DNA from 4 places in the Vibrio sp. 811 genome. Region 1 is predicted to be linked to each of the others. Evidence: predicted binding sites of a transcription regulator. Region 1 holds the regulator's gene; each other region holds the start of a gene.
The links. Region 1 encodes PurR, which represses purine synthesis genes. Its sites were predicted from a motif close to TNANGNAAACGTTTNCNTNA; they were not measured.
Positions count from the first base shown of each region.

Region 2: the regulator PurR is predicted to act here: its motif matches at 4,153-4,172, upstream of purT (formate-dependent phosphoribosylglycinamide formyltransferase).
Region 3: the regulator PurR is predicted to act here: its motif matches at 4,300-4,319, upstream of pckA (phosphoenolpyruvate carboxykinase (ATP)).
Region 4: the regulator PurR is predicted to act here: its motif matches at 1,885-1,904, upstream of purE (5-(carboxyamino)imidazole ribonucleotide mutase).

Region 1 covers NZ_JAWOUB010000002.1:578,202-586,227, reverse strand. The annotation lists gene glgA (glycogen synthase GlgA) at 1-242, shown strand, start outside; gene R7Q46_RS06460 (alpha/beta fold hydrolase) at 352-1,155, shown strand; gene R7Q46_RS06455 (DUF2007 domain-containing protein) at 1,187-1,507, opposite strand; gene R7Q46_RS06450 (TVP38/TMEM64 family protein) at 1,528-2,214, opposite strand; gene R7Q46_RS06445 (TfoX/Sxy family DNA transformation protein) at 2,329-2,919, opposite strand; cyclic di-GMP riboswitch class I at 3,036-3,125, opposite strand; gene purR (HTH-type transcriptional repressor PurR) at 3,413-4,417, opposite strand; gene torD (molecular chaperone TorD) at 4,886-5,533, opposite strand; gene torR (two-component system response regulator TorR) at 5,800-6,510, shown strand; gene elyC (envelope biogenesis factor ElyC) at 6,584-7,369, opposite strand; gene cmoM (tRNA uridine 5-oxyacetic acid(34) methyltransferase CmoM) at 7,484-8,026, shown strand, end outside.
Region 2 covers NZ_JAWOUB010000002.1:315,451-323,476, reverse strand. The annotation lists gene R7Q46_RS05300 (AEC family transporter) at 1-141, opposite strand, end outside; gene ihfA (integration host factor subunit alpha) at 676-972, shown strand; gene R7Q46_RS05290 (phosphoribosylglycinamide formyltransferase) at 1,094-1,873, opposite strand; gene R7Q46_RS05285 (thiopurine S-methyltransferase) at 2,189-2,839, shown strand; gene purT (formate-dependent phosphoribosylglycinamide formyltransferase) at 2,912-4,087, opposite strand; gene cdd (cytidine deaminase) at 4,231-5,118, opposite strand; gene R7Q46_RS05270 (LrgB family protein) at 5,550-6,227, opposite strand; gene R7Q46_RS05265 (CidA/LrgA family protein) at 6,229-6,603, opposite strand; gene sbcB (exodeoxyribonuclease I) at 6,659-8,026, opposite strand, start outside.
Region 3 covers NZ_JAWOUB010000010.1:99,456-107,481, forward strand. The annotation lists gene R7Q46_RS15760 (bifunctional GNAT family N-acetyltransferase/hotdog fold thioesterase) at 1-205, shown strand, start outside; gene R7Q46_RS15765 (AsmA family protein) at 191-2,308, opposite strand; gene pckA (phosphoenolpyruvate carboxykinase (ATP)) at 2,499-4,127, opposite strand; gene hslO (Hsp33 family molecular chaperone HslO) at 4,464-5,339, opposite strand; gene hslR (ribosome-associated heat shock protein Hsp15) at 5,371-5,757, opposite strand; gene gspC (type II secretion system protein GspC) at 6,011-6,937, shown strand; gene gspD (type II secretion system secretin GspD) at 6,974-8,026, shown strand, end outside.
Region 4 covers NZ_JAWOUB010000016.1:1,668-9,693, forward strand. The annotation lists gene aroE (shikimate dehydrogenase) at 1-151, opposite strand, end outside; gene hemF (oxygen-dependent coproporphyrinogen oxidase) at 253-1,170, opposite strand; gene R7Q46_RS19195 (L-threonylcarbamoyladenylate synthase) at 1,218-1,775, opposite strand; gene purE (5-(carboxyamino)imidazole ribonucleotide mutase) at 1,975-2,460, shown strand; gene R7Q46_RS19205 (5-(carboxyamino)imidazole ribonucleotide synthase) at 2,465-3,598, shown strand; gene R7Q46_RS19210 (type I DNA topoisomerase) at 3,664-4,233, opposite strand; gene R7Q46_RS19215 (DUF494 family protein) at 4,310-4,789, opposite strand; gene dprA (DNA-processing protein DprA) at 4,792-5,901, opposite strand; gene R7Q46_RS19225 (LysM peptidoglycan-binding domain-containing protein) at 5,885-6,979, opposite strand; gene def (peptide deformylase) at 7,118-7,636, shown strand; gene fmt (methionyl-tRNA formyltransferase) at 7,670-8,026, shown strand, end outside.

The DNA of each region.
Region 1 (8,026 bases):
GTGTTGGTGGCTTAAAGGACAGCGTTAGCGATTATGATGTAAACCCATCTGAAGCAACGGGGTTTGTTTTTTTCGAACCGACACCGCAGGCATTGTTGTTAACGATGCTAAGGGCACTGTTGCTCTACGCTCAAAACGAGCCTGAAGTGAATAAAGTACAGTTGCACGCGATGCAACGAGACTTTTGTTGGCAAAAGGCCGCAGAATCTTATTTGCAGCTTTACCACTCAGCGTTAGTTTGACTTAAAATTGTAACGAAAGGCACCGAATGAGGTGCCTTTATTATCTTGAGTAAGGGGAGTGTGGTAGGATGGCTTTTTACTCAATAGCACGATCTTTTTGATACTCAATATGACCCAGCCGCTACTTTTTCATAAAACCTATTTGCACCCTACTAGTAATGAGTGGGTTGTATTTGTGCACGGTGCTGGTGGTAGCTCTTCTATCTGGTTCAAGCAAATTAAAGCTTACAAGCAACACTTTAACTTATTGCTGATCGATTTAAGAGGTCATGGAAAGTCAAATCAGTTACTTAAAGAGCTCATTGCTAGCCGTTATACCTTTACGGAAGTTACCCAAGATATTTTGAAAGTATTGGACCATTTAAAGATCCAATCCGCTCATTTTGTCGGTATGTCGCTTGGTACTATTATTGTTCGAAACCTTGCTGAATTGTCATCAGAGCGCGTACGTTCGATGGTGCTCGGCGGTGCTGTCACAAGGCTTAACACTCGTTCTCAGATATTGGTGAAATTAGGTAATTTTTGTAAGCATATCCTACCGTACATGTGGCTCTACAAACTGTTCGCTTATATTGTTATGCCTCAAAGAAGCCAACGAGAATCTCGCCACCTTTTTATTCGCGAAGCCAAGAAGCTTTGCCAAAAAGAATTTAAACGTTGGTTTATTCTTGCCGCTGATGTAAATCCGTTAATGAAATATTTTAAAGATCGAGAGTTACCCATTCCGACTCTTTACTTAATGGGCGACAGGGATTACATGTTTATTAAACCTGTCAAAGAAATGGTTGCAGCACATAAACTCAGCATTCTACGAGAAATCCCGAATTGTGGTCATGTATGCAATGTAGAGCGTCCAGAAGACTTCAATCAACACTCCATCGAGTTTATTAAACAGCAAGCTGTATGTGCTTAAAACTGAGTGCATCCACTGAATAGGAGAGCCGCTATAGCTCTCCTAGTTGATATCCACATTGCCAACATGCACCAAATTGCCCTTCGTTTATTTCATGACATTTTGGGCATTGCCAATCTTGATACTCATGCCTATCGGATTGTTTTCGATATGTTTTTACTATTTCTTCAGCTTTCATCTTTTGTGCAGTGTCAAAAAGCCACACATAAGGATCGGTATCATCACCAAACGGCAGTTCTCCTTTTAAGCCGAAAATACCTTCTCCGCGAACTTCACAGTAAATTTGTTCCACTTTAAGCAGCTCACATACAATGTGTGCTTCTGCTGGGTTTTTAGCGATAAATATTTTCATCAAAATACCCACTTCACCAATTACAAGTTTTGCTGACTTGGTGTCGGCCTTACTTTATTCATAACCCATTTAGTGATGATTGGAAATAGTCCCAATAGCGCAAAAGACGCTAATACTGCGGGTGAAACAATGCCCGATAGGCTTTCAATTGTTGCTAATTGAGTACCTGCATTCAGATATACGGCTGTGCCTGGCAGCATACCTATTTGGCTAGTGAGATAAAATCGACCTACAGACATCGGTGTTAAGCCCATCAGTAAGTTGATTAGAAAGAAAGGGAATACAGGGATTAGACGCAAGGAAAATAGATAAAAAGCTCCGTCTTTTTCGACACCTTGATTAATTGCGTTGAGTTTATTTCCGAATTTGTTTTGTACCCAGTCACGCAATAAGTATCGGCTGCTCAAGAAGGCCAGTGTTGCCCCCATAGTGCTAGCGAAAGAAACCAGTAGCAAGCTTGTCCAAAAACCAAATAAGGCTGCACCAAGTAAGGTGACTACTGCCGCTCCTGGGATAGAAAAAGCGGTAATTGCAATGTAGGTAAAAAAGTAAATCGCAGCCGAGAATACAAAATTCTGATCGATGTATGTAGTTAGTGCTTCTTGTTGGGCTTTTGCATTCTCTAAGGTTAAATACTGGCCAAAGTTAATACCTAAAAAGACGATAGCCGCTAGTAGGATGAGACCTAATATCAGTTTCTTATTCATAATTTTGATTCCAATTTGGGATATATGTAATAAGACAGTAGGAAAACCGAAAAAATTTCACAAAAAAACCGCAGATTAGACTGCGGTTTTACAAGATAGTTTTTAGGCCGACTTTTATTGGAGGGCGTTCATCAACTCATCTCGGCGAGCTTGAGGTACTACACTCCAATGAGTGCCGTTGATAGCACCTTCTAGTGCCCATAGCAACTCAATGTTGACGGTTGCAGAGTGCGTATCTCTTATCGCTTTATAGGCGTTAAGCGCACCTTCCTCTTCAAGCTTCTCTACGGATTCGATGCCGGCTTTTTTTAGCATGCGCTCGGTAGCCAGTCGTAAGTTAGGCAAATCTTTCAAACGGTTAGGCTTTGTACTTGCTTGCTGTTCTTTCTCAAGCTTTGCCTTTTTCAATGATTGATTCGCTACTTCGATTAAGCGTTCGCTTGATTCCCATAAATCGCTGGAAATAGCGTAGTACTTTGTAACGACTGGAAAGCCACGTTTTTTATAAACGTAAGGCTTTAGCCCTTGTTTCTCGAAGTCAGATGAAGTTTTTTGGTCTGCTCTGATATGAAGCTGATTGTTTACCACTAGTGCAAACATTGTTTCATCAGCGAATAGTCCGAAGCCACCAAACATTGAGCGCGACTTGATATTACCAAGTGCCTCAAATAGCTTCATAGAGTCTTTGAGTATCGGTTTATCCATGTTTTGTTATCTCGGTGTAATTAATATTACGCCACCAAAAGTCAGGTCCGAGAGAGTAGCAAACATGCGTAAAAACAATGTCATTACAGAGTAAAGTCATTGCTTACACACTTGCCATCGGTAACCCCGCTACCTTCCATATCGTAATATGGTTCAGGCCGGAGGCTTTGCGTCCCACTCTTTCGAATGGTTTGCCCTGTGCGTGACACAATGAGCATACTTCTTATATTGAATTAACATCACGGTTTAGCGTTAAAAGTGTGATTTCGGTTCAATAAAAATGATAGATTGAATGCTCTATTTTGCATATGGAAAGGTGCAAATTGGCCTTTGAAAAGGAGTTCTTAATATATATTACATTTATATAAAACAGGGAGTTAACGTTAGTCAATTGTTATTAGAGCTGTGTGAAGTATTAGAGAACACTTAATTTTCCCAAAAAAATAAGCGCCCCTGTAGAGCGCTTATTTAACACGGTTAAATACAGTGAAATTTAGTTCATTTTTTTCACAGTATTTCGAATTACAAGCTCAGGTTGCATTTCGAAAATTCGTTTTTCGTGTTCTTTATCTTTGATACGCTCAAGTAGAATTTCGAATGCATTTTTACCAACACGACGTTTAGGTTGGTGGATAGTCGTTAGCGGTGGAGAGAAGTATTCCGCAAGCTCGATGTTGTCGTAGCCGATCACTGAAATATCTTCAGGAATTTTGATCCCGTTTTGTTGCAAGCGGCTCATTAGGCCTAGAGCCATTGTGTCGTTAAAACAGAATACCGCCGTCGGGCGCTTGTCCATTGCGGTAATTTTATCTGCAACTAATACGGCCGTATCACATTCAAAGTTACCTTCAAGGATCCAGTCTTCATTTACAGCTAGGTTCGCTTCACTCATTGCGCGACGGAAACCTGCAATGCGCTCTTGGCAAGCAAGCTTTTCAAAATGACCGCTTAGACAAGCGATATCCGTATGACCATTGTCAATCAGATGTTTGGTTGCAATGTAGCCACCTTCTTCTGAGTTATCCATGATCTTGTCTGCTTGTGAGCTCTCTGGGCCCCAATCCATGACCACTTTAGGAATGTCCGCATGACGGTCAAGCATCTCTTTTAGTTCTTCGGTTAAGTCAGAACACATCACTAGGATGCCATCAACGCGCTTTTCAGCCAGCATACGAATGTAATCGCGTTGTTTTTCGTAAATCCCGCCTGTGTTACATAAAATCAGAGTATAGCCTTGGCGGTAACAGTAGCTCTCAACGCCATCAATCACTTCTGAGAAAAATAGGTTAGTTGATTGAGTTACTAACATGCCAATCGTACGAGTTGAGTTGCATTTTAGGCTGCGTGCAACGGCACTTGGCGCGTAATTCAGCTCGTCAACGGCTTTCATTACTTTTTCTTGCGTTGCTTCTGCAACGAAACGCGTTTTATTGATAACGTGCGAAACTGTCGTAGTGGAAACGCCGGCTAAGCGAGCAACGTCTTTTATCGTGGCCATAAATGGTGTCCTGTATCGAGCTACTGAAATATGTCGTATTGGATGTACCTGATGCTCTAATGGTTTCACACCTAGCAATATAAAATTGGCGCTAAGTGTCTCGGCAGCGGTTGATCCAAGTGCGACAAAAGGGTGCGTAGCAGCATCGGTCGATGAATTTTATCTTTTTTCTATCTGATGAGAAATTGCCATCAACCTGTTAAGAAAACACAAAAACCGCTATATTTCAGCGGTTTACATATAAATCATATTTAATCGTTTGCGCTCACATTTTAGCCCTATGTGGACTGACTAGCAATGTTTTCAGCAAGAGATTTGTGTATTTGAAGTCACATTTTGACTGCTAAATAACCAAGCGTCTTTGCGCTAAGTTAAGGCAAACGAATATTATACCCAAGTTACTTACAATTGGTCACTTTCAGGCATACAGGAAGCCCGATAGGCAGGCTCCCTAAAAATAGGCGGCAATTATTCACCAAGAACGTAGGCGCTGTCTAGTTTACAAAATGCAACTAATAGTTTCGCGACACTCGAGTAAAATCCAAATTCGTCGAATTGTTTACATTTGTCTGAAAACTGAGGTAACCAAGACATCAATTGTTGCTGGATAAAGTCGTTTTGTTTAACGAAGGCTTCTTCCATGTGTTTTTCTTGTTCAAGCTCGTTTGAGCGGATAATCATGTTCCCGAGAAAGTCGAGCTCAACGGCTAAGTGATCCGCAGGTTCCTTTAGGTTTTCGTCTACTTGAACGCCAAATTCAGTCATCAACTTTTCCATTTCCTCAGCTGGCTTGTCATTCAGTAAACCTGATTCACCAATGTACATGGATGCGTAAGGAAGAGCGCCGTATTTTTCTGTCTTCAAAAACAGTTCACAAAAGTCAGCTGCAAGCTCTAGTTGTGCATCTTCACGATCTTGTAACCGATTCAGCGCATCAACTAGGCTATCAACGGCTGGTTTTAGCGACTCATTTTCACCTAAACCTGCGAGAAAACTGCGAATTTCAACACTGTGATAGGCTTCCAATTCTTTCTCTGTTAGTTCTTTTGCGAACAAGCTCGAAAACCACCAGTAAATTTCAGCGCGTTTTTCATTAAAAGCTTTCACTTCTTGCATTTTGGGCTCCTGAATGATGCTTCAAGTCATGCATCACAAAGTCAATTAGGGATATCCCCTAAGTGTAATCAATTAAAATGAATAGCAGTAACTATAATTGTTATGTTTTATGGTCAAAAATGACCGTTTATTAATAGCAATGGGCAAGCTTGTTTTGAATCAATAAAAACGCTAAATCTTGCGTTTTAATGTATCTATGACTAGAAATGTTACTAGTTATGAATAGAATACGTCTTGGATAATAAGAAGACAGAAAAGTGGTGTAAATGAGCTATCACGTATTAGTCGTAGAAGATGATGTTGTAACTCGTAGTAAGCTTGCGGGATATTTCCAAAATGAGGGCTACCAAGTCAGCGAAGCAGAGAGTGGCGCAGAAATGCGTGAAGTTTTGCAAGCGGGCGATGTAGACCTGATCATGCTGGATATTAACCTGCCTGGTGAAGACGGCCTGATGCTTACTCGTGAGTTACGTAGCCAATCGGATATTGGTATCATATTAGTAACAGGACGCACGGATAGCATTGATAAAATCGTAGGCCTAGAAATGGGTGCTGACGATTATGTGACAAAACCTTTTGAACTGAGAGAGCTGTTAGTTCGCGTTAAAAACTTGCTGTGGCGTATTTCAGCAGCGCGCAGTGGCAGCTCGAAAGCGAATGAAACCAGTGAAGAGCACATTGTGCGCTTTGGGGAGTGGACATTCGACATTCAACGTCGCGCACTTAGCCGCAACGGTGAGCCAGTAAAACTAACTAAAGCAGAGTACGAACTTTTGGTGGCATTATCGTCTTACCCTAACCAGGTGTTAAGTCGTGAGCGTATTTTGAACATGATCAGCCATCGAGTTGATGCGCCGAATGACCGCACCATTGATGTTCTTATTCGACGTATGCGCGCAAAAATGGAGTTCGATCCTAAGAACCCACAGATTTTTGTAACGGTACACGGCGAAGGCTATATGTTTGCTGGTGACTAGTTTGAACATCACTAAATCGTAAAAAGAAAAAGGAGAGCTTCGGCTCTCCCTTTTTTGTGGCTTCAAGATAATACTAGTTTGCTTCAGCCATTGGTGTTTGGCCGACAGTATCACGCAATCTTTGCCAAATGCTGCCCAAGTACTCATGCCAATAAAGCTCTGTTTGTTCTAAGTAACGCGCTTTAGGTGAGTATTTATCCCAAGGTTGACTTATCTCGCTAATAGCTAAGAAGTTGGTCGGAGCTGGTATTGGTTTAATGCCTGCTGCGTTGAACTCATACAATGCACGGCTCATGTGACTCGCAGAAGTGACTAACACAATCTCCTTTTGTTGAACGAATGCAGCCGCTTGACGCGCCTCTTCCCACGTATCTTTCGCATCTTCTAATAAAATGATATCGGATTTCGCGACTCCCAACGCAAGGGCAACGTTCGCCATCATTCGCGCGTGGCTAATTTCAGATCCGCCAGCATAGCCGGATAAGATTAATTTCGCGCCTGGATACATTCTTAAAATACGAATGCCCTCAGTTAAGCGCATTAATGCTGCACGGCTTAACTGCGAGGTGGGTGGAATTTCGTCATCGATAACATGACCATTCCCTAAAACCATCACGTAGTCGATGGTGCCAGAAACTGGCAAAAAGGCTTTATGCTCTCGCTCTAACGGCATAAGAAGCTTGGTTGAAACAGGTTGGAAGGCAACAAGAAAAATGCCAACAAAAGAGAATAGAACAACGAAGCAGCCAGTTTTACGTTTTGTAGTAAAACTAATGAGAGCAAGACCCAACAAGCCTATCAGCAGCAATGCCGGAAGGGGCATAAGCATGGCTGACACTACTTTTTTCAGCTCAAACATACATAAATAGTCCGAAAAAACATCAATTGATAATAAAAATGAGGGTATCCCTCTTTATTCCTGCTTTCCTTGTGCCAGAATAGCGGCACAATCCGTTATGATAACTCAGCAGAAGTGACAGAAGACCGCAATTTCGACGATATCGCCCACAAATTTGCAAAAAATATTTACGGCTCCGATAAAGGGGAGATCCGCCAAATCATTGTGTGGGAAGATTTTCTACAGATTCTAAGTGAATTAGATGCTGACCAGCAACCCCTAGAAGTGTTAGACGCTGGTGGTGGTTTGGCACAAATGTCGCAAAAGCTTGCTAAGCTCGGACATCGAATCGCTTTATGTGATCTATCTTCGGAAATGCTGCAGTTGGCTAAGCAGGATATTGAAAAAAACGGTTTGCTTGAGCAGTATCGCCTGATTCATTCGCCTGTCCAATCCATCGGTGAACATATGGATGGACAGGTCGATCTGGTTATGTTCCACGCTGTGATGGAGTGGCTGGTTGATCCTAAGGCCGCACTTGAAACAGTTCTTGAACAAGTAAAACCGGGAGGTATCGCATCAGTCATGTTCTACAACCACCACGGTTTAGTCTATAAAAACGTGGTTTGTGGCAACATTCCTCATATATTAGACGGCATGCCTCACCGAAAAAGATTT
Region 2 (8,026 bases), 260 kb from region 1:
AAATACCAGTGCTGGCGTAAAAACCTCAATATTAATGCGGTTTATTGGGCGAAAGTCAGGCTTGATGTAACGACCGACCAAATAGCCAACTCCGACAAGAGCAAAAACAGGGAAAAGAATATTTATGATTTGATTAATCATGGTCGCCTAGAAGCAGTGTAAGAAGCTAATGAGGAAATACACGAACTTCCACATTATCAATCTTTATATATGGCGTCATCGTTAAACAGCGAGAAGCGTGGGTTTAATCAAGCTTTCAAAGCACAGTTGCAAAGTACAGGTGGTCATACCTTTTAATCTAATTGTTACGTATCGAGTTACATACAAATCACTGAATTTACGACAAGTTCTATGTCAAGTGTCTGTTAAATAACCAATATCTGATATTTTTATTAAATAGTGTTTAATGTTGATATTTAAACTACTTTTAGTTTTATAATCTGGATGTTTTTCCTGATAAAGATGAAACAAAAACAAAAATATCAAATTTCTGGCGTTTAACAATAATTTACGTAGTGCTATTCCTTTTGTTCGCCAAGAAAAAAGTTGGCGAAAATCATAAGCTTGTCATACACTTCCTGATGTAACCCCGATATGTTGTTGAATTGGTAGGGTAAAACTGCTCTGGCGCTACACTAACGTAGCATTGTTTAACATAGCTTTGAGGAAAGTTTTATGGCGCTCACAAAAGCCGAACTGGCAGAAAACCTGTTTGATAAATTAGGATTTAGTAAGCGGGACGCCAAGGAAACGGTGGAAGTGTTCTTTGAAGAGATTCGTAAGGCACTGGAAAGTGGCGAACAGGTAAAACTGTCAGGTTTTGGTAACTTTGATCTTCGTGACAAGAATGAACGACCTGGTCGTAACCCGAAAACTGGTGAAGATATTCCAATTACTGCTCGACGTGTAGTGACTTTTCGCCCGGGTCAGAAGTTAAAAGCTCGTGTAGAAAACCTGAAGAAAGTACAGTAAGCCGAATAAATGGATCACGCTAAGGCGTGGTCTTTTTTTGCGTAAAATTCGTGTGCATACAAATGAAAACCACCGCAATGCGGTGGTTTTTCTGTTTATGAGAGACGCTTAATGATATCGGTTACGCCGCTTCTAGATGCGTTGTTAAGTATGGTTGCCATGCTTGTTGGTACAAGTTCTTAGACTGTGTACGCATGTTGCGAATAGAGGCAAGCTCTATTTCGCTTAGCTCACGTTTTTCCAACATCGCTTGACGTTCTAGTTTCTGGATTTTTTCGTATAGGTCGTGTTCGGGACCGCTTTTTACATCTGCGATTGCTTTCAAGTGCAGTTGAACTTCGGCTACTAGGTTTGTTTTTGGTAAACGAACGAGCAAGTTCAAGTCTCTATATCCTGAAGGGCCAGGTTTTTTGAATCGATTTTTTACTTTCACAATAGTTGTTTCACGCTCTAACGTTTCATAAATGGAGACTAAGCTCGCGACGTCTTCAGCTACAATCGTTGCACGTGCTAGGTCAGTAATACGTTCAACTTTCCCATCTAACTCTAAAGCTATCTTTTCTTCTGCTCGTTGTTTGGATTTCACGCCTGCGAAGTATGGCTGAGCGTCATTAAGAAGTGCGGTACTCTTACAGATAGTTTCAAGTTCAAATTGTGCTTGGTGAGCTTTGCTGTAAAGGATGTCGAAGTCAGAATATGGCTGAGTTGGTGTGGTGTCGATTGACTGAATGCCATATAAACCGCTAAGGCTGTGTTTAAAAAGTTTCGAACAAACTTCGTTTTGGCTGGTTGAACGATTTTGTTCGCCACTAGGTGCAGGGGTAATTGGAAGTGCGGCAAATGCCGGTGCACGGCTAAGTACCAAAAGCATCAATGCTGTAGTACGAAGAAATAAGCTCATTCACTCTCCTTAACTTGCTTGTACTTAGAAAATAGGGAACATAAAGGTCGCTAAGTTCGGCAAATCAGGTACTAACTTATAAATGGGGCCATTACGAAAGATTCCAAGGTTTCAGTTTTATCTTGAAGTAGAATCGTGCGTTAGATCACCATTTCTCTTTTCTTTATTCTGATTATCAGATAAAGGCGCGTCTCCTATGAGACCGATTACATCCTATCACCGCAGTATTAACCAAAGATGAACGGCATAGACAAATTGAAAAAAAACGTTAGTCTTACCTCTCAAAATGAAGACAGCCGACAAGTAGAAAGTAAAATGAGAGACCAAGAATTTTGGCATAACAAATGGGCCAGCAATCAAATCGGATTTCACTTGGAAGATGTAAACCCGCTATTACCAGTATATTGGAAACACACTAATCCAAAGCGTGAAGATAAAGTGTTAGTTCCTTTATGTGGAAAGTCAGAAGACTTGATTTGGCTAGCGATGAAGCATGATTCGGTTGAAGGTGTTGAGCTAAGCCATATTGCTGTGCGTGCCTTTTTTGCTGAACATTTTTACACGCCAACGGTAACGCCTCTTAATGGCATGCACGAGCTTTATCAATTTGATGAGCTCTCTATTTATACTGGGGACTTTTTCACTGCACCAGTATCTCAAGCCGATATCATTTATGATCGCGCCGCGTTGGTTGCTTTACCGCAAGATATGCGAGAGGAGTATGTAGAGCGTCTCAAGCAACTGCTGAACCCAGGCGGTCGTATTTTGCTTGTCACACTCAACTATCCTCAAGAAGAGATGGCGGGGCCTCCATTTAGCGTGCCGGTCGAAGAGATAGAGCAGTTATTTTCAGGTTACAAAGTTACTTGTTTGAACGTAGATGAAGCTGACGAGAATCATCCTAAAATTGCGAAAAAAGGCTTAAGTCGCTTCTCTGAAGAAGTGTACTTAATCGAGAGTGAATAGGCTCTCTTCGGTTTGGAACACGAAATAGCGCAGCAATTTGAGCTGCGCTATTTTTGTATGAGTGGTTCGTATTTAATAAATGATATTCACTTTTGAAGCACTTTCAACAGCATCTTGAACGGCTTCTTCGGTGGTTTTTCGTCGCGTAAGGACAACACCTAAACGGCGGCGACCATCGATTTCTGGCTTACCGAATAGACGAACTTGTGTTTGAGGTTGAGCTAAAGCTTTGCTTAGGTTTTCAAAGCGAATGTTTGTGGAAGTCCCTTGTCCAAGAATAACAGCAGACGCAGATGGGCCATATTGCACAATATTATTAATTGGCATTCCGGTAAACGCGCGCACGTGGAGAGCAAACTCAGACATTTCCTGCGAAATCATTGTAACCATACCCGTATCGTGAGGGCGAGGAGAGACCTCATTGAAAATGACTTTATCGCCTTTAACAAACAGCTCTACACCAAAGATGCCGTAGCCACCGAGCGCGTTTACCACTTTCTCAGCCGTGTATTCAGCTGCTTTTACTGCGTTTTCTGACATAGTTTGCGGTTGCCATGATTCGCGGTAGTCGCCATCTTCCTGACGATGACCAATTGGAGCACAGAAATGCACACCGTCAACGGCTCTGATGGTCAATAAAGTGATTTCGTAATCGAAGTCGATAAAACCTTCCACGATAACGCGACCTGCACCCGTACGCCCGCCTTCCTGAGCGTAATCCCATGCTTTTGTAACGTCGTCTTCGGTCTTGATAACACTTTGCCCTTTACCTGAAGAGCTCATCACAGGCTTCACCACGCACGGAATACCCACATGCTCAACCGCGGCTTTGAAGTCTTCAAAGTTATCTGCAAAACGATAAGGTGAAGTCGTCAATTCCAGTTCTTCTGCTGCCAAACGTCGGATACCTTCACGATTCATTGTTAGCCTGGTTGCCTTAGCGGTTGGAACAACATTCAGTCCTTTTTCTTCAAGCTCTACCAGTTTGCCGGTTGCGATGGCTTCAATTTCTGGTACGACGTAAGTAGGTTGTTCCTTCGTAATAACTTCTTCTAAGGCGTTCCCATCTAACATGTCGATAACATAACTACGGTGAGCGACTTGCATCGCTGGAGCATTGGCATAGCGATCACAAGCAATCACTTCTAAACCAAGTCTCTGGCATTCAATGGCGACTTCTTTACCGAGTTCGCCAGAGCCTAAAAGTAATACACGGGTAGCATTTGCGCTAGTTGCAGTGCCAAACATAGTGTTCCCTTACAAAATAGAGTGATGAGACAGAAATTGCAGGAGATCATACTGAAGTTTTATGACAAAGCAAACGTTTGCTTTTGGTTTTTAGGTAATAAAAAAGCTCTACATGTTGTAGAGCTTTTTGTTGAATTTGTCGTTTATACGTTGACAAAACTAAGCGGAATATCTGGATTCAACGCTTCCAACGTTGATTGCGTATCGGCTAAGTGACTGATCTTACCTTCAGAGTTTTCTACCAATGCAGCGGCTTTGATGCTGTCAAAGGTTTCACCCGCAAGTAAAACTTGGATTAGCGCAACTTGTAGCGGTGGCAAGCTAGGATTAAACGCTGCATTTTCTGCATAAGCGCCTTGGAATACACGGCCGCTAGTCATCTCTAATGCTAAACCACTCAAGTTGTTGGTGTATGGAGAGTGGCTCATGTTCATCGCTTCAACTGCACTTTGGATGAGTGCGTCTTCATCATCACATGAGAATTGGTGTTTAACTTCTGCCATTAAGCCGGACTCGATACCGAGATCGTTTGGTCCAAAGGCTTCAGGCAGGTATTCATGAAGTGACTTTTCTTCACGTTCTGGGAGCTGGATTTTAAGCTCGTTTGCGGTAGATAACTCATTCATGAACTGGCGGCAGTGACCACATGGGCTGAAGTTGATAGTGATATCCTTAACACCACGTTCGCCTTTCATCCAAGCATGGCTAATCGCAGACTGCTCTGCGTGAACCGTTTGACCCAACTGTACACCAAAGAATTCCATGTTGGCACCGAAGTAAAGGCGACCTGAAAGACCACGAACGATAGCGCCGACATAAAAGCCAGAAAGGGGAGCATAGGAGTACGCTGCGGCAAAAGGAAGTAGCGCAACACGAAGCTCTTTGTCTGATAGACCGGTAGCTGAAAGCAACTGCTCAAATTGTTGAACTGAAAGCGTAGCATCAAAATCATCAGCTTGGATGATAGGAGCAAGTTGTTTGGAAAGTGCTTCTGGAGCGCCTGCTAGCGCCTGTTCAATGCGACTTTTCATGTTGAATCCTTGTTATTGCATGGACAGTTATTCTATGTGAAAGATAGAAATGTTCCGTGCGTTAGATCACGATAAATAATGCAATTGATAATTCTGTTACATAATTAGAGTGAGCTCACACATGTATTCGATTGCACAGGTGTGAAGCGTTATCTCCGTCTCACAATTAACCATATCAGTATATATTCATATGACCAAGGAGCAGGAGTATGTTACCAACGCGACTTTTACCGCTATGCTACTTTATACTTACGTAATCTAGAGCGAGTGGTAGCAGCTAGAATGCTAATGCTATGAATGTATATCTCAGTCAAGTCCCTTCACGATATTACTGGGTGAGTTTGATAGATAAGATAGGGTTTTGAAAAGGGATAAGTAAGAAACGGAAAGGCTACGGCCTGCCGGAAGGAGGGCAGACCGAGAGCGCTTAACTATTGATATAGCCAGACCGCCAAAGCAAAAAAACTTGGAGCCAAAATAGAAGTTATGATCCCACATAAAACCAATGCGAGTGATGAGAACGCGGCATCTATGGGCTGTTTCTCTGCACAAGTAGCGGTGCCTAAGGCATGAGAGACTGTACCCATTGTCAGACCACGTGCAATCGGGTGTTTAATTCCAATCAAATTGTAAATTGGGTATGCCAAAATTGCGCCCAATAAACCGACAATCAGAACCAAGAGCGCTGCAACGGCGGCTTCACCACCAAGGTGACTCGATATTTCCATCGCTATTGGTGTCGTGACGGATTTACCCACTAGACTCGCGATTAAACTGATATCCGCTTTGAAAGCGACTGCGATCAAGGTGGTTGTCATCATCGACATCACACTGCCTACTGTGCAAGCGAAAGTGATGATTCGCCAGTTTGCTTTAATTTGCGGTAGTTGTTCATATAGTGGATAAGCCAGAGCAACTACAGCAGGTTGAAGCAAAAAGCTAATTCCTTCGTTATCCGCATAATACTTTTCAAATGGCACATTTAAGTAAGTAAGCAAAGGAATGAGCACTGCGATACTGATCAGCAAAGGGTTTGCTAGAGGATTGTTCACTTTGATTGCGATTTGGCGAGCGATAAGAAAAACCGCAATGGTAACAACTAACCACATATCAGTGTTTCTCCTGTAGCAAGTAATCCAGCAGCCAAGCGAGGCTGACCAATACAATGAGTGAACCGCCAACCGCGCTAGCGATGATAGGGAGCGCATTGGCGAGTAGTAAATCGAAATGCTGCATTAATCCGACGCTGATAGGAACGAACAATAAGATCATATAGCGTATAAATAGCGTGGCGCCCGGTTTGACCCAGTCGACTTTTACAAGCCCAAGAGTCATGGAGAAAAACAGTACGAGCATACCGATGACACTTCCTGGAACGGAAACGCCAGTGAACTTTTGAATGGTAATTCCGATGCCAAGTGCTCCCATGATGAGGAAGATTGAAATGAGCAGTTGGATCAGTTGTAAGAATCGTTCTTTAATCATTTTGACAGTATATAAACAACAAGCACACCATAAGGTGCGCTTGTATTAGGAGGAGTTAGGAAGCTAAGCTCTCTACATAACGGTACACGGATTTTAATATCGCAATCTTCTTTTCGTCACTTTCATGTTCGTGAACTAAGTTTTCTAAATTCAGCATGTACTCTTCAATTTGGCTTTCAAACACTTCTCGACAGTGTAGTGCCCAGCGTCTTTGTTCTTGCTCGTCTAATGTGCCTGGGAAGTTACGCGCACGATAGCGGAACAATAGAGGTTTAATGCGCTTGTCATCAAATTCAATGTCTAATGCAGCAAGATTATTCGGATCGGTTTCGCGAATGATATCCATAGCTGCGCGATCGGCTGGAGAAAAGAACCCGTCGTAAAGTTGTGTATCGACGTCATCACTTTTATCGAATTTGCGCTCGACTGAAAAGAGGCTAATCAGCTTTTCTCTAATTTCAGGATGTTGGCGCAACAAAGCGAGATTGGCGAGACATTGTTGGCGATCAATGCCAATAGACTCTGCATTTTCAGCCGTTAACGTTTTTGCAGGGGCGAGAATAGGGCATTTGTTCAAATGAACTAGTTTAACTGGCACTGGTAGCAATTCACCAAGATCTTCGCGCTTCGTGTAGAGTCTTTCGTGCAGCTCTTCTGCGGATAGCTCAAGAATAGGTTGAGGGTCTTTCGCTAAATCGATGGTGATAACGGCGTTATTATTGGTTGGATGCCAAGCAACAGGCACAATCCAGCTAGTGTACTGGCATTCGCGCCCTAGCATGCCTGAAACGTGCATCAACGGTGTCATGTTGACGATGTCGACTAAATCATTGAGCTTGCGCTTTTGGCGCATAGAAAAAAAGTAATCAAACAATTTTGGTTGCGCTGCTTTTACTTTCTTTGCCATTTCGATAGTCGCAACCACATCTGCCATGGCATCGTGCGCGTTACTATGTTCTATGCCGTTAGCCACGGACAAATGTTCTAATTTAAAGCTAGTGAAGCCATCTTCGTTTTCTGGCCATTCTACGCCTTCTGGGCGAAGGGCATGGCACGCGCGTAGTACATCGAGTAAATCCCAACGTGAGTTACCGTTTTGCCAACTCCATGCGTATGGATCGATAAAGTTGCGATAACAAGTATAACGGGTCACTTCGTCATCAAAGCGAATGCTGTTGTAGCCTAAACTGGTGGTATTTGGTCTCGCGAGTTCAGCGTGAATCTTAGCGATAAACTCTGGCTCAGAAAGGCCTTCTTGAACCGTTTTTTGCGGAGTAATACCAGTAATAAGTGCAGCTTCAGGAGACGGAAGATAATCAGCCGGTGGTTGACAGTACATGACTAAAGGCTCGCCGATGATATTAAAGTTTTCATCTGTACGAACACCAGCAAACTGGCTTGGGCGATCTTTCGCGGGGTTGGT
Region 3 (8,026 bases), on a different contig from region 1:
TATTCGCTATCGTCAACCAGTCGAACAAAACCCCGTGGCGAGTACTTCGTTGGATGGGATCAGTGGTGACCTAGACCGATTGGAGTCGGGACGCAAAGCACGCATCGTTATTCACGTAGTGATTTATAGTGGTGACACGCCAGCTGTTGATTTTGTCGGTACCTATATGCTGATACCGAACTACTCGCAGTTACTCAGTTGCTGATGGGGTAAGCGCCGACTGATCTGCTGGGCGCTTATCTGTTTCACCTTCTTGCTCTGTCGGTAAGAGGGTTTGTTCTGCTGCGGAATTCGTGTCGGGTACTTCATCTTCTTCGATAACTTCTTCGTAAAGCTCTTCCTCTTGAGTCTCCAAATTGATGTTATCAATTACGATTGGCTGCTCGATGGAAGGTTCATTTTTCTGTGGAGTCTCAATATCAGTAGGCTCGGCCAGTTTTGATGCGTTCACGCACTCATTACGGTGGGTTTCACCACTTAGTAGATCGCCTTCAATGTTTCCGCACGACTCTTCCAATTGATAAGTAATGCCACTTAGCGGGTTGTTGGCCATATCAAATGTTCCCCAAACCTTACCACTTATGGCTTTTCCTGAAATTGTGACCGGCTTTATGGCAACTTCCCCTCGTTGCGCGCTTAAACGCAGTGGACTTAAGGTAATGGCTTTGAGCGAATGATCCGCTTGGGAATTCAAGCGGGTATCTCGGAGATTGGCTTCCACTTCACCCGATAAGCTGTAGGCCAGCATGTTGCGATTACCTGATAACCCTTGTAGATCGAGGCTAAGATCGGAAAAACCATCAATAGCCAGTGTGTCGGGTAAAAAATAATCGTGGAAGAGCGATAAGGGAATACCATCAGCATTGACGTTGAGCGCCCAAGGTTGGCTCGGGGTACTCAAATCTATTTGTCCGATGCCTTCTACGTAGCCTTGCTCGAGTGGCGCAAAAAGGCGAGTCAATTGCCAAAAGCCATCTTTGCTTTGCATGGCAAGTGCTGCGTGAGACGTGAGTATTTGGTCATAGCTGGCGTTGACAACGCTGACTTCCAATTCGCCTTGCCAAAGGCCCCAACGTTGAGCCGACTGTTTAATATCAAGCTGTTGCCCTTCGATATTTAAACCGGAAAGTTGCCAATAAGGTTCGTGAGATAGCTGGATAATTTGGCTGCGCTCAATGTCGAGTCGTTCGATTGCAACATGCTCTAACTCGCTGGTGGCGGCGTGCCACCAATTTAGGTTGTCTTCTGGCTGTGTTGCCCACTTGAGGCCTTGAATAGAGGCTTCTTTGAGCTTCCATTGTGTTGGCGTGAACAATCCAGAAACTTGCACTCGACCTTGCTGCCAATCTAAACTGAGCTCGTTGAGCTGGATTACTCCTGGCTCGATAGCGGCACTCAAACGTGGCTCTATTGCGGTTTGCTGCTGGAATCGAACGCTATCCGCCTGCAATGACACTTGAGCTTTTGTCTTCCAGAGAGACAGTGGCAGTGTGGCGTTTTCCACAGAAAGATCCAAGTTCTGCCAGTGCCAGTCGCCCCATTCAATATCGGCGTTAAGCAAATCTAAGCTATTAATATGATTAATGTTAAATGGTAGATCGTGCCAAGGTTTTGCAAGCAGTGACTGGCGCTGCGTATTACTCAGTTTCAGCTTGTTGATGGTCACATTTACTAAAGACCAGCCTTGAGGATACTGCTCCCCTTGCCCAGATATTTGACTGTTACGCCAGTTAAAAGAGGTGCCATAAAGCGTACTGTCTTGCGGTTTGTAGTCTATATCGACTAAGACTTGATTAAAGGCTTCGCCATTCCAATAGAGTTGGTCAGCTGCAAGTTGAACTTCGCCATATGGTATTAATTGACCATTCCATTGTGGTGATTGAATTTGAAGGTCAATGCCATTGGCAGAGAACTGCTCGTCGGCGTAATCAATATTTTTGAGCGCGATTTGATGGAATAAAACGTTATCTAAAGGTGGGAGCTTTGGTGCGCCATACTGCAAGCTCATACCATCAATCAATAAACTATCAACGATCCATTTACCATCGCGATAAACATCGGGATTCATCCATAAATCGACTTGCTCGATGTAAGACGCATCGTCTCCGCTGGTGTTCACGCGTTGTAAAGTTAGGTGATAGGGAAAGCCATAACGCACGCTTTCGGCCCGGAAGGGAAGAGAAAAGGTGTTTGACAGCAAGCGCCAGGTTGCGTCCGCGTAAGATGTTGTTAGCAGCGCAATCGTAGCGGCTGGAATGGCAACTAAGATAACCAGTAACAGAAGTAGAACTCGACGCGCTGTTTTCATCTTTGCTAGAACCTACGTGTGTTATGAAATAAAACTAGATAGGCTTTAGCTTGTATCAATATTCTGTGGTATTCAATAAAAAGCCCCTCAAAAGAGGGGCTTGAAGCAATTTTTGTAACTTGGCCTACGTAAAGGTGATAAGTTAATGCCAACTTTTCACTGCGTTTACGCGACGTCGCTGTTACTCGATTTAATCAATCTGAGGACCAGCCGCAACCAGAGATTTACCTTCAGCGTTGTCTGTGTACTTATCAAAGTTATTGATAAAGCGCGCTGCTAAATCTTTCGCTTTGCTTTCCCACTGAAGTGGGTCAACGTACGTGTCGCGAGGGTCTAGAATGCTAGGATCCACACCTGGTAGTGACGTTGGTACTTCAAGGTTGAAGATTGGAATGTGCTTAGTTGGTGCTTCTTCAATCGAACCATCAAGAATGGCATCAATAATTCCGCGTGTATCTTGAATAGAGATACGTTTGCCAGTGCCGTTCCAACCAGTATTCACTAGGTAAGCCTCAGCGCCCGCTGCTTCCATGCGTTTTACCAGTACTTCCGCGTATTTTGTTGGGTGGAGCGTTAGGAACGCCGCGCCGAAACAAGCAGAGAAAGTTGGTGTTGGCTCAGTAATACCGCGCTCTGTTCCCGCTAGTTTGGCGGTAAAGCCAGACAGGAAGTGGTACTTAGTTTGCTCAGGTGTCAATTTAGATACTGGAGGCAGTACGCCAAATGCATCGGCTGATAGGAAGATCACTTTATTCGCGTGACCGCCTTTTGATACTGGCTTAACGATATTATCGATATGGTAGATAGGGTAAGAAACACGTGTGTTTTCTGTTTTCGAACCATCATCAAAGTCGATAGAGCCATCGCCACGTACTGTTACGTTTTCTAGCAGTGCATCACGACGAATTGCATTGTAGATGTCCGGCTCCGCTTCTTTCGAAAGTTTGATGGTTTTTGCGTAACAACCACCTTCGAAGTTGAAGACACCGTCATCATCCCAGCCGTGCTCATCATCACCAATTAGCGCACGTTTAGGATCAGTCGACAGGGTCGTTTTACCCGTACCAGATAGACCGAAGAATACCGCTACATCGCCATCTTTGCCCATGTTAGCGCTACAGTGCATTGATGCGATGTCTTTTAGTGGAAGGAAGTAGTTCATCATCGCGAACATACCTTTCTTCATTTCACCACCGTACCAAGTACCACCGATAAGTTGCATGCGCTCAGTTAGGTTAAATACGGTGAAGTTTTCTGAGTTCAGGCCTTGCTCTTCCCATTTTGGATTAGTGCATTTTGCGCCATTCATTACTACGAAGTCTGGTTCAAATGTCGCTAACTCTTCTTCCGTCGGGCGAATAAACATGTTTTTAACGAAGTGCGCTTGCCATGCGACTTCTGTGATAACACGAATGCTCAAACGTGTATCTGGGTTTGCACCACAGTAACCGTCAACAACAAACAAGCGTTTGTTAGAAAGCTGGTTTGTGACCAGTTCTTTTAGCTCGTCCCACACTTCAGGAGTGATTGGCTTGTTATCATTTTTCACTTGATCAGACGTCCACCACATATGTTCTTCTGTCGTAGCGTCTTTGACGATGTATTTATCTTTTGGTGAGCGACCAGTAAAGATGCCAGTGTCAACGGCAACCGCACCTAGTTCAGTAACCACGCCGCGCTCATAACCGGTTAGGTCTTCACGCGTTTCTTCCTCAAACAACATTTCGTAGCTTGGGTTGCGAATAACCTCTTTTACGTTATGCAGTCCGTGCTTGGTTAGATCAAGTGTTGCAGCCTTAGTATGTTCCATAACGGTCATAGGTGCTCCTTATAAGGATTTTGTAGGGATTTTGTAAGAATGTTTTAATTTTAATCTGCTCACCATGCTAGCAACGGGGCGGGGAGAAAACAGGGAGATAGCTCAAAATTTACCCATGATTTCAATAAGGTTTTAGGTAACCCGTCACATATTGGTGGGAATAGTCTATCGTGCACGCAATCCTTTGCGCTAGGGCAAAATTATTATTAATTGTTTAAAATTAAGCAGTTGTTTTATTACGCTTGAGGCTAGTTATTACGAGGGGTTGATCACAAAAAGGCCAGCATTAAGCTGGCCTTTTGTAGGGTAAATTACGTGCTTGATAAGCTATGTAAATTAATGCAGGGTTTTCTTGTCTGTAGAAGCTTGTGCATACAGTTCAGTGACTTCAGATTCGTCGAACGTATAAGTTGTGCCACAGTAATCACAATGTAAAGAAACTGATCCAACTTCTGCCAAAATGTCATAAATTTCAGCTTTCTCAACGGTGATGATTGCTGCACCGCTACGCTCACGAGAACAGCCACAATGGAACTCGACAGGTTGCGGCTCGTACAGACGTACTTTGTCTTGGTTATATAGTCGATACAATAACTCGTTCGCTTCTAAACCAAACAATTCTTCATCTTTTACTGTGTCAGTGAGCTGCTCTAGATGTTCGAAATCATCTGGAGAGCCAGTGCCGTCAGGGATCACTTGAATCAACATACCTGCTGCGTGTGCTTTGCCTTCATGCTCACCAGTGCGGATCCATAGGCGCGTTTTTAACTGCTCTGAGTTTGCAAAGTAGCCTTCTAGCACTTCTGCTAAAGTGTCACCTTCTAGTCCAACGACGCCTTGGTAACGCTCGCCGTTTTTCGGTTCGATGGTGATCACAAGGTAGCCCTTACCCATTAGATCGTGAATATTTGCGTCATCGGCAACATCGCCTTCCCAGCGAGCTACGCCACGAACACGTTGGTTATGGTCACCGTTGATAACGGCAAGAGACACAGGACCGTCGCCTTGTAGCTGGATGGTGATCGAACCTTCGAACTTAAGAGTGGCAGTTAAAAGAGTAGTTGAAACGAGTAGCTCACCCAGCAGTTTCTCTATTGCTGCCGGATATTCCTTGCTGGAGATAACACGTTGGTACGCTTCATCTAATTGTACCAACTCGCCACGTACTGAAAGATCTTCGAATAGGTAGCGGTTTAAAACATTATTTGCCATGGAGTGCTTTCCTCGTTGGTAATTCCGGCTTTTATTGGTGTTTGAACTTAATGATGTCTCGGCGCTGCTTTTTATCTGGGCGGCGTTCCGGACTTGGGTTGTGGGCATTAAGCTTACGTTGAGTCGCGTGTTCCTCACGTTTCGCGATACTCTCATTGGTTTCGCGATATAAGGTTTGTGCGATGGGAGCGCCTCGGCGTTGATCTGAGATTTGTTCGATGATCACGATTTTTTCTTCGTTGCCTTGACGAAGTCTGACTTCAGCGCCCACTTCAACGATTTTACTCGGCTTGCTTCGTTGGCCATTATAGTGGACTTTACCGCCATCGACCATGTTACGCGCGATGGAGCGGGTTTTGTAAAATCTTGCGGCCCATAGCCATTTATCTAGCCTAACGGCTTCATTTAGGGAACTCATAGAACACTACGCTATCTAATCACTGCCCGAATACGGCAATGAGTGATGGATTATTCACCTACAGATGGAGTCAAGGCGTATTTTTTTCAAGGGAGTTGGCAAAAACTGCATAAGAAAAAGGTATGAAAGACAACTTGTGATATAGTTCACTGCTCTTTGTTGAGTAATAATTTTATTGCAAATTTAGCAATTTAAAGTCGATAGCTATCGTTATAGCTTAAATGACGGACGTTAGAATAAAGGAATCCATTCAGTGAAACGTTTAGAGCTAAGTGCAGGATTATCAAGCAGACCGCTACTGGCTCAGATCAAGTCCAATCATTATACCATTCAAGCCAAACTTAGCTTGTTGCTTACCTGTCTGTTTATTGCGATAACCGGATGGATACTTGGCAAAATTGTGTGGTTAGCCATACCTCAATCGTCGGAAGTGCCGCAATGGCGTCCATCGGCGAGTAGCGTTGCTGCGAGCAATAAAGGCGACGCGATAGATTTTAATGCCCTTCAGAATGCCAACCTATTCGGTAAATACACTGAGCAAAAAGCGGCGGTTGTAGAACAGCCTATTGTTAAAGACGCCCCTAAGACGCGCCTTAACCTTACGCTGGTCGGTGCGGTTGCCAGCAGTGATGCCAACACCAGCCTTGCTGTTATTGCTAACCGAGGTAAGCAAGCTACGTACGGTTTGGGTGAAGAAATCGAAGGGACACGTGCGACACTAAAAGCGGTATTGGTGGATCGCGTCATCATTGATAACCAAGGTCGAGACGAGACCTTAATGATGGAAGGTATAGAATATAAGAAGCTATCTGAATCGCCGCAGGTAGCTAGGGCGCAAGCTCAGCGAGCAGAAGCAGCGACGTCTGACGTTGGAGAGAAATTAGAGCAAATCCGCGAAGAAATTGCGAAAGATCCACAAAGCGTTTTTAAATACATCACCATTTCACCCGTCAAAAAAGACGGAGACATTGTTGGTTATCGAGTATCACCTGGTCGTGATGCCGCATTATTTAATGATGTAGGGCTACAACCTGGTGATATTGCGGTTCAACTGAACGGGATCGATTTAAGTGATCCGTCTTCTTCAGTACAACTGATGCAAGTGATGAGCGATCCGCAAGAATTAAATTTAACTGTTGAGCGAGACGGCCAACAGTACGATATCTATATCCAATTGTAAGACTTAGGCAACCGGCGTAAGTTCAGGGAGACATACGTGAAACATTGGTTCAGCAAAAGTGCTTGGCTACTAGCAGGAAGTTTACTCTGCGTACCAGGTGCAATGGCAAACGAATTTAGTGCGAGCTTTAAAGGCACTGATATTCAAGAATTCATCAACATAGTGGGTCGTAACCTCGAAAAGACCATCATTGTTGATCCTTCAGTACGCGGTAAGATCGATGTCCGCAGCTATGACGTACTTAACGAAGAGCAATATTACAGCTTTTTCCTTAATGTCCTTGAAGTATACGGTTACGCAGTCGTAGAGATGGACAATGGGGTACTTAAGGTTATCAAAGCAAAAGACTCAAAAACCTCAGCAATCCCTGTGTTAGGTGATGGCAGCGCGCAAGGCGATAGTGTTATCACTCGAGTTGTCGCGGTGCGTAATGTGTCGGTTCGAGAGTTGTCTCCTCTACTTCGTCAACTGATTGATAATGCCGGTGCCGGTAACGTGGTTCATTATGATCCAGCGAATATTATCTTGATTACTGGTCGTGCGGCAGTAGTGAATCGCTTAGCAGAGATCATCAAGCGTGTTGACCAAGCCGGTGATAAAGAAATTGAATTGGTGGAGCTGCGTAATGCATCTGCTGCTGAAATGGTACGCATTGTCGAAGCACTGAATAAAAGTGCGAATCAGAAAAGCACGCCAGAGTTCCTTGAACCTAAAATTGTGGCCGATGAACGTACTAACGCGATTTTAATTTCTGGTGATCCAAAAGTAAGAGCCCGCTTGAAACGTTTGATTCGTCAACTTGATGTTGAAATGGCGACAAAAGGTAACAACCGAGTTGTGTACCTGAAAAATGCGAAAGCTGAAGACTTGGTGGATGTATTGAAAGGTGTTTCCGATAACCTGCAAGCTGAAAAGCAAGCCGGTCAGAAAACATCAGGTGCATCGCGTGGTGAGGTCGTCATTGCTGCTCACGCTGCAACTAACTCGTTAGTTTTAACAGCGCCGCCAGATATTATGATGGCATTACAAGACGTCATTTCTCAACTCGATATTCGTCGTGCTCAGGTTCTTATTGAAGCGTTAATTGTC
Region 4 (8,026 bases), on a different contig from region 1:
CCGCGTCAATAAAACCATCAACAGGTGCACTTTCTGCGGTGTACACCAAAGATTGATTAGTTTGACGAGCAAACAAGGTGTGAATGAATGGCGACTTACTGTGTCCGATAGGATTACCAAACACGGCATAGCGATCGATTTGCTGGGTCATTTCCTTACCTTTGTTCCTTACTTAGATATAGAGAAAACAGGGCCACCTGATTACAGATGACCCTATCACTATCTATCTATATAGAAAAGGAGATTCCGTGCTTACCACTCTCGTGGCGTTAGGTATCGCTCGTAAAGTTCAGCTTCTGGCGATCCCGCTTCTGGCTCGTAGCAGTACTCCCAGCGAGCGAGCGGCGGCATTGACATCAGAATCGACTCAGTACGCCCACCACTTTGTAAACCAAATAAGGTGCCACGGTCATACACTAAGTTGAACTCTACGTAACGGCCGCGACGATATAGTTGGAATTCACGCTCACGCTCACCATACTCGATCTCTTTACGACGAGAAACGATCGGCAAATAAGCCTGGCAATAGCCTTCACCGACGGCTTTGATGTAAGCAAAACACTTATCAAATTCCCACTGGTTTAGATCATCAAAGAACAAACCGCCAACACCGCGAGTTTCATTACGATGTGGTAGGAAGAAATATTTGTCACACCATGCCTTATGCTCTTGGTAAACATCGTCACCAAATGGTGCACAAAGCTGTTTTGCAGTGTCGTGCCATGATTGGCAATCTTCTTCAAATGGGTAGAACGGTGTTAGGTCAAAACCACCACCAAACCACCAAATTGGGTCTTCGCCATCTTTTTCTGCAATAAAGAAGCGGACATTGGCGTGTGAAGTCGGTACATAAGGGTTTTTAGGGTGAATAACCAAAGAAACACCCATCGCTTCAAAACGACGACCCGCTAGCTCTGGGCGATGCGCTGTCGCAGATGCTGGCATTTCTTTCCCTTCCACATGCGAGAAGTTCACGCCTCCCTGCTCGAAAACAAGGCCATCACGCAAAACACGTGAGCGACCACCGCCACCCAGACGCTCTCCTTTTTCACGTTGCCATGCATCTTCGACAAAGACGGCCTTTCCATCTTCTTGTTCTAACTGCTGACAAATGGAGTCCTGAAGTGACATCAAGAACTGCTTTACGGCGTGCTTATCGATCGCTGACATACGTTATTACCTATTACGTGAAACCTAATGATGGCTGGCTAGCAGGGTTAACCCTGTCTTAATATTTGTGAAGTTTTGGCGTCACGAATCTCGCTGGGTTTATCACGACCGCTGGTCTCGCCACGAAGAATGGCGACCAGCTTATCACCCAACTGCTCTTCGACTTCTTCCGTGGTCATACACGGTGGTAAGCCGGAAAGATTCGCGCTGGTAGAGGTTAACGGCTTTCCGAATGCATTACACATTTTTTGCACCAAAGGATGATCAGTCACACGAACCGCAATTGAATCAAACTGCCCTGAAACCCAGTTGGATACTTTATCGCTCGCTGGCATGATCCAGGTGTATGGGCCTGGCCAAGTGGCATGAACAGTCTGTAATTGTTCTTCAGTCAACTGAGATTCATCAATATAAGGCAAGAGCTGATCATAACTTGCCGCGATGAGAATCAGCCCTTTTTCTACCGGACGCTGCTTGAGCTCTAATAGCTTTTGAATTGCTTCTGGGTTATCTGGATCACATCCGACACCAAAAACCCCTTCTGTTGGATAGGCAATCACTTCGCCTTGCTTGAGTGCGTTGAGCACTTGTTCAAAGTTATCCACCGATTACTTCCTATTTGTTTGACTGTGTTGTTTTCACTAAGTGTACAAATATTCATTCTCAGACACTAAAGCAATTTTTTTATAAAATGTATCAATAGCGCCAACAACAAGACGCAAACGTTTGCTTGAGATAAAAATCCCCGTATAATGCGTACAAATTTATAGCTCACCTAATTTTTGCAGCTTAAAGGAGTTTGAGATGAAAGTCGGTATCATCATGGGTTCTAAATCCGATTGGCCAACCATGAAACTAGCAGCGGACATGCTAGACCAATTTGGCGTGCCTTACGAAACAAAAGTCGTGTCAGCACACCGAACTCCTCAATTACTGGCTGACTACGCTAGTGGCGCAAAAGAACGCGGCATCAAAGTTATCATCGCAGGCGCAGGTGGTGCAGCCCACCTACCAGGTATGGCGGCGGCGTTTACTAGTTTGCCAGTGCTTGGGGTTCCCGTTCAGTCTCGTGCACTGAAAGGTATGGATTCACTGCTTTCTATTGTACAGATGCCAAAGGGAATTGCGGTTGGTACATTGGCGATTGGCGAAGCGGGCGCAACAAACGCCGGTATCCTAGCAGCGCAAATCCTAGGTACTCATGATGAAAACATCATGGCGAAGGTAGAAGCATTCCGTAATGAGCAAACGGAAACAGTTCTCGCAAATCCAAACCCTGCAGAGGATTAATCAGATGCATGTACTGGTTCTTGGTGCGGGTCAGTTGGCTCGTATGATGTCTCTGGCTGGTGCGCCACTGAATATTCAAATTTCAGCTTACGATATCAGCAGCGGTGATGTCGTTCACCCTTTAACTCAACAGGTACTTGGCCATGGCTTGGAAAATGCGATTATGCAAGTTGATGTGATTACTGCCGAGTTCGAGCATATTCCACATGACGTGCTCAAGGTTTGCGAAGCGAGCGGCAAGTTTCTACCAAGTACGCAAGCCATCAAAGCAGGTGGTGATCGCCGTATTGAAAAAGCACTGCTTGATGATGCTGGCGTGCGCAACGCGAAATACTACGTCATTGAAACTCGTGAAGACTTTGACCGCGCAATTGAACACGTTGGTATGCCAATGGTTCTGAAAAGTGCATTAGGTGGTTACGATGGTAAAGGCCAATGGCGCTTAAAAGAAGCTTCTCAAGTCGACGACATTTGGACTGAGATGGCAGAGTGCATCGCGGCAACACCAACTCAAGCGATTGTTGCTGAAGAGTTTGTTCCTTTTAACCGCGAAGTATCACTGGTTGGTGCTCGAAGCAAAGATGGCAGTGTGGAAGTGTATCCTCTGGCAGAGAACGTCCACACCAACGGTGTATTGAGTCTTTCTACTGCGATTGATGCGCCAGGGTTACAGGAACAAGCAAAGCAAATGTTCACGGCAGTCGCAGATAGCCTAGATTACGTTGGCGTATTAGCGCTTGAGTTCTTTGATGTCGATGGGGCACTTTTAGTGAATGAGATTGCTCCACGCGTGCACAACTCTGGTCACTGGACACAGCAAGGTGCAGAAACGTGTCAGTTTGAAAACCATCTGCGCGCAGTGTGCGGCTTACCATTAGGCAGTACGAAATTAGTTCGTGAAACCTCAATGATCAATATTCTTGGTGAAGACACACTACCAGAAGCATTGTTATCAATGGATGGTTGCCACCTTCATTGGTATGGCAAAGAGAAACGTGCAGGTCGCAAGATGGGACACATCAACGTGTGTGGCGACTACCCAGGAGAATTGCACCGTAGGCTGTGCGCTCTGGCAGACATCTTAGACCCAATAGCTTTCCCTGCTGTGCAAGCATTCGCTAAACAGCCTCAACACTAACGTTTGGCAGCAAAAAAACAAAAAAGGGTCGCACGATGCGACCCTTTTTAATTCCTTTGATGTATTTACCCTTGCTGGGTGTGCTGACACTTACGATTAGCACATTGCAATTTCACACCACTGGCAAGTTTCTTCTCCACCAACAGAGTAAAACCACACTCTTCGCATCGCCCCTTGACCGGAGCAAGGTTCACAGCAAATTTGCATTTAGGGTAGTTATCACACGCGTAGAAAGTTTTGCCAAATCGGGTTTTACGCTCAACCAAATGTCCTTTGCCACATTCAGGGCAAGCGTGTTGCTCTTGTGACTGCGCCTCTGGCTCTGGTTGATTAATCGACTCAATATGATGACAAGCCGGGTAGTTACTACAACCGACAAACATGCCGTAGCGCCCTTGGCGGAGTACCAACTCATTGCCACACTCAGGACAAGGCACACCCAACTCTTTCACGATGTGCCCATCATTGCTGTGTAGCGGTTTAATGTAATCACAGCTTGGGTAATGGTTACAGCCGAGAAATGGGCCATGTTTTCCGTGCTTGAGAGTCAGCTCACCACCACATTTTGGACACGGCTCGTGCTCCAAAGCGTGTTCATGGGCAGAGAAAAGGGTGTTGTCGATTTTACTACTCATACTTACCGTTTCGTGAAAAACACACAAAAAGACAAACTCGCGTTTATTCTAGCTAAACTCGAACTTGCCCAGATGGTTAGTGAAGAATCCCTTGTTCCTTGGTGTACAACAGCTCTTCCATTAGCGTGTAAGCGTTTTCGTTACCAGGCACATTGAACAGCACCATTAGAATGATCCATTTGAGATCTTCAAGCTCAAACTCACTCGTTTCTAATCCCATCACTCGGTCAATCACCATTTCGCGAGTTTCTGTGGTTAACACATTGATTTGCTCGAGAAACAATAGAAATCCTCGGCATTCCAAATCTAAACGCTGCATCTCTTTCGCTGTGTAGATACGAGTTGATGACGAAGCCATGCAAGTCGAGATTGCAGAAGAGGTGTCACTTTGCTGCAATGCGGCAAGCTCTTCTAACCAGACAAGGGCTTTGTAGATATCTTTTTGTTGGAAGCCTGCACGAAGCAACTCTTCTTCCAACTCGTCTTGTTCGACCTGTAACTCTGCATCGCTATGGATGTAGGTTTCGAATAGATACATCAGTATATCCATCATCATAGCTAGCCCCTCCCCTTTCGAATATAGCCACCTGAAACCGCAACGACATGCCCAGAGAGTTCTAACTCTAAGAGCTGCATCATGACTTCTTGGACAGGTATATTGGTCCTGTTTGCAAGAATATCAACCGGTGTAGCTTCACTTCCTACGTTAGCTAACAGCTGAGGAAATGGCAATTCTTCTTCATCATTTAACGTAGAAAATAAATCGGTACTCTGATTAATAGACCAATCAAGCAAGGACTGTATTTCATCTAAGACATCTTTCGTCTTTTCTACGAGGCAAGCGCCATGACGTATCAACTGGTTTCCACCGCAGGCATTGGGGGCATTGATTGACGCTGGCAGCGCAAATACTTCTCGACCTTGCTCAAGCGCGTAACGAGCTGTAATTAACGAGCCGCTCTTTTTCGCCGCCTCGACGACCAGTACACCAAGCGATAATCCACTAATAATACGATTACGACGCGGGAAGTTTTCTGGGCGCGGCTTGGCATTAGGCCGAAACTCAGACACCAAAGCCCCATGTTCAATAACACGTTGCGCTAAACCACGATGACGTGCCGGATAAATATTTTCTAAGCCAGATCCTAGCACCGCAATCGTCTTACCACCCGCTTGCAACGCACCATCATGCGCATGACCATCAATGCCTAAAGCGAGACCACTGGTGACAATAAAATCGTGCTGAACAAACTCTGCAGCAAACTGACGTGCATGCTGTAATCCATCAATACTCGCATTTCGACTGCCAACCATCGCGATTTGTGGCTGAGAAAGACAAGTAGGGTTTCCTTGAACAAAAAGTAGAGGTGGCGGTGCAACGATTTGTTTGAGTTGAGGTGGATAACGCGGGTCAGTCAGTGTCAGGATATGATGGTTTGTAGAAGCCTCAAGCCAGCTTAAACAAGCATCGACTTCTTTATCTGTTGAAGCCCAAGCTTGAATTTGCTTAGTTGTTAACCCAAGTTGTTGTAGCTGTTCAGGAGAGAAGTTTACGATGTTACGTGGCGTGTCTCTTGCCAGTAGCTTATTCATTTTGACGCCGCCAATGCCTGGTAAACAACTCAGTTTTAACCAGGCAGCGAGATCATCGTTATTTCGTCGATTCATCGATGGTTAATTCGTCCGCCAACGGTGACACCACCGAAATATCTTGGTTAATGGGTTTCGTACTGTTAGTGATCAGTGCCAAGCTAAAGTACTCATAAGGACGAATGACCAGCAACTCACCAACTTTGCTTTGAGGCAAAGTGATTTTCTTATCAAGCACGCCAAACTCTTTCTTGAACTCATCGCCGTCTTTGTAAACTGGGTGCGCGTCTTCTTTTAAATCAAACACACTGCCTTGCTTGAGATTGTCTGACGTGCCTTTATCAATCACCACGACTTGGTTAGTTGAACTAAAGCGAATACCTTCGATATTACCTAGCAACTTTGCAGAACTGCCTTGTGGCGACGGCAGCGGATAGAACGTAGTCGTGAAGTCAGTATTCTCAACCGATTGATTTGGCAACGCGATATCGTTACGTAGGATTTCTTGCATTTGCGATGTAAGCTTCAAACCTGAATAATCACTCGAAGCTTCAACGAGCTCGCCTTTGGCAATCAAACGCAGCGCGGTAATCTCTTCGGACACATCGTCACGCGAAAAGGTAGCTACTGGTCGGTAAATAGCCCAACCTGTCGCGGTCTGATTGCCATTGATATACAGCACATCTTCTGCAGTCAGATACTTACTGCCTTTGCTGCTACCCATCACTTTTGCTGCTCTGTTCAACGAATCTTTATCTAGCAACCGATCCGATTTGAGGTAAGGCATCACCAAACCTTCCGCGACCGTTGGTACGGCTTTCTTTTCTGTGATGCGAGCTTTCGGGCTCAGCTTCTTAACCGGTTTTAGGCTCAACACGGGCTGACCGTTAATCCACACCAAAGACAGCTTGTCTCCAGGATAAATTAAATGAGGGTTGTCGATTTCCGGGTTTACTTGCCATAAACGAGGCCACAACCACGGGCTATCCAAGTACATGGCCGAAATATCCCATAGCGTATCGCCCTTCACGACTACATACGTTTGTGGCGCATCATCTTTAACTGTCAGTGGGTTCGCATCCACATTTGCTACAGCGTTGAAAGAGAAAAGTAACGGCAACGTAACACTGGCAACGTTGCGGAAAATTCGATTCATGACCCTCGTCCTTGGTCTATTAAGCAGGAACCAGAATGGAAATTGGTGCAAGGATGCTGTCATTTAGGCTATAAAATGTCTAGAATTGAGCCAACAAGGTTTGTGCTGTTTCGGCACAGTTCAATATTTCGAGTGAATATGTCTGTATTACAAGTATTAACATTCCCGGATGATCGCCTGCGCACAGTCGCAAAGCCTGTTGAAGCGGTGACACCTGAGATTCAAAAAATCGTCGATGACATGATTGAAACCATGTACGACGAAGAAGGTATTGGCCTTGCTGCAACGCAGGTTGATATCCACAAACGTATCGTAGTGATTGATATTTCAGAAACTCGCGATGAGCCGATGGTGCTAATCAACCCTGAGATTCTGGAAAAGCGTGGCGAAGATGGCATCGAAGAAGGCTGTCTGTCGGTACCAGGTGCACGCGCACTTGTGCCTCGCGCTGCAGAAGTTACCGTTAAAGCACTGGATCGTGATGGCAAAGAGTTCACCTTTGAAGCCGACGACCTGCTAGCGATTTGTGTTCAACACGAGCTTGATCACCTACAAGGTAAGCTATTCGTGGATTACCTATCACCACTGAAACGCAAACGCATTCAGGACAAGCTAGCAAAAATCAAACGCTTTAACGAGAAGCAGCAAAACGCTTAATCTCGAACCATCCCAATTAGAAGGAAGTCTACCTTGAGTCAGTCTTTACGTATTGTCTTTGCAGGTACTCCGGATTTCGCCGCCCGTCACTTGGCGGCGTTGTTGTCTTCGGAGCATGAAGTCATCGCGGTTTACACAAACCCAGATCGTCCAGCGGGTCGTGGCAAAAAAATGGCTGCGCCACCGGTAAAACAACTGGCGCTAGAACACAATATCCCGGTTTACCAACCTGAAAGCTTTAAGTCCGACGAAGCGAAACAAGAACTTGCAGATCTGAACGCCGACCTCATGATTGTCGTGGCGTACGGTATGCTGCTGCCACAAGCGGTTCTTGATACCCCTAAACTGGGTTGTATCAACGTACATGGTTCTATCCTACCTCGTTGGCGT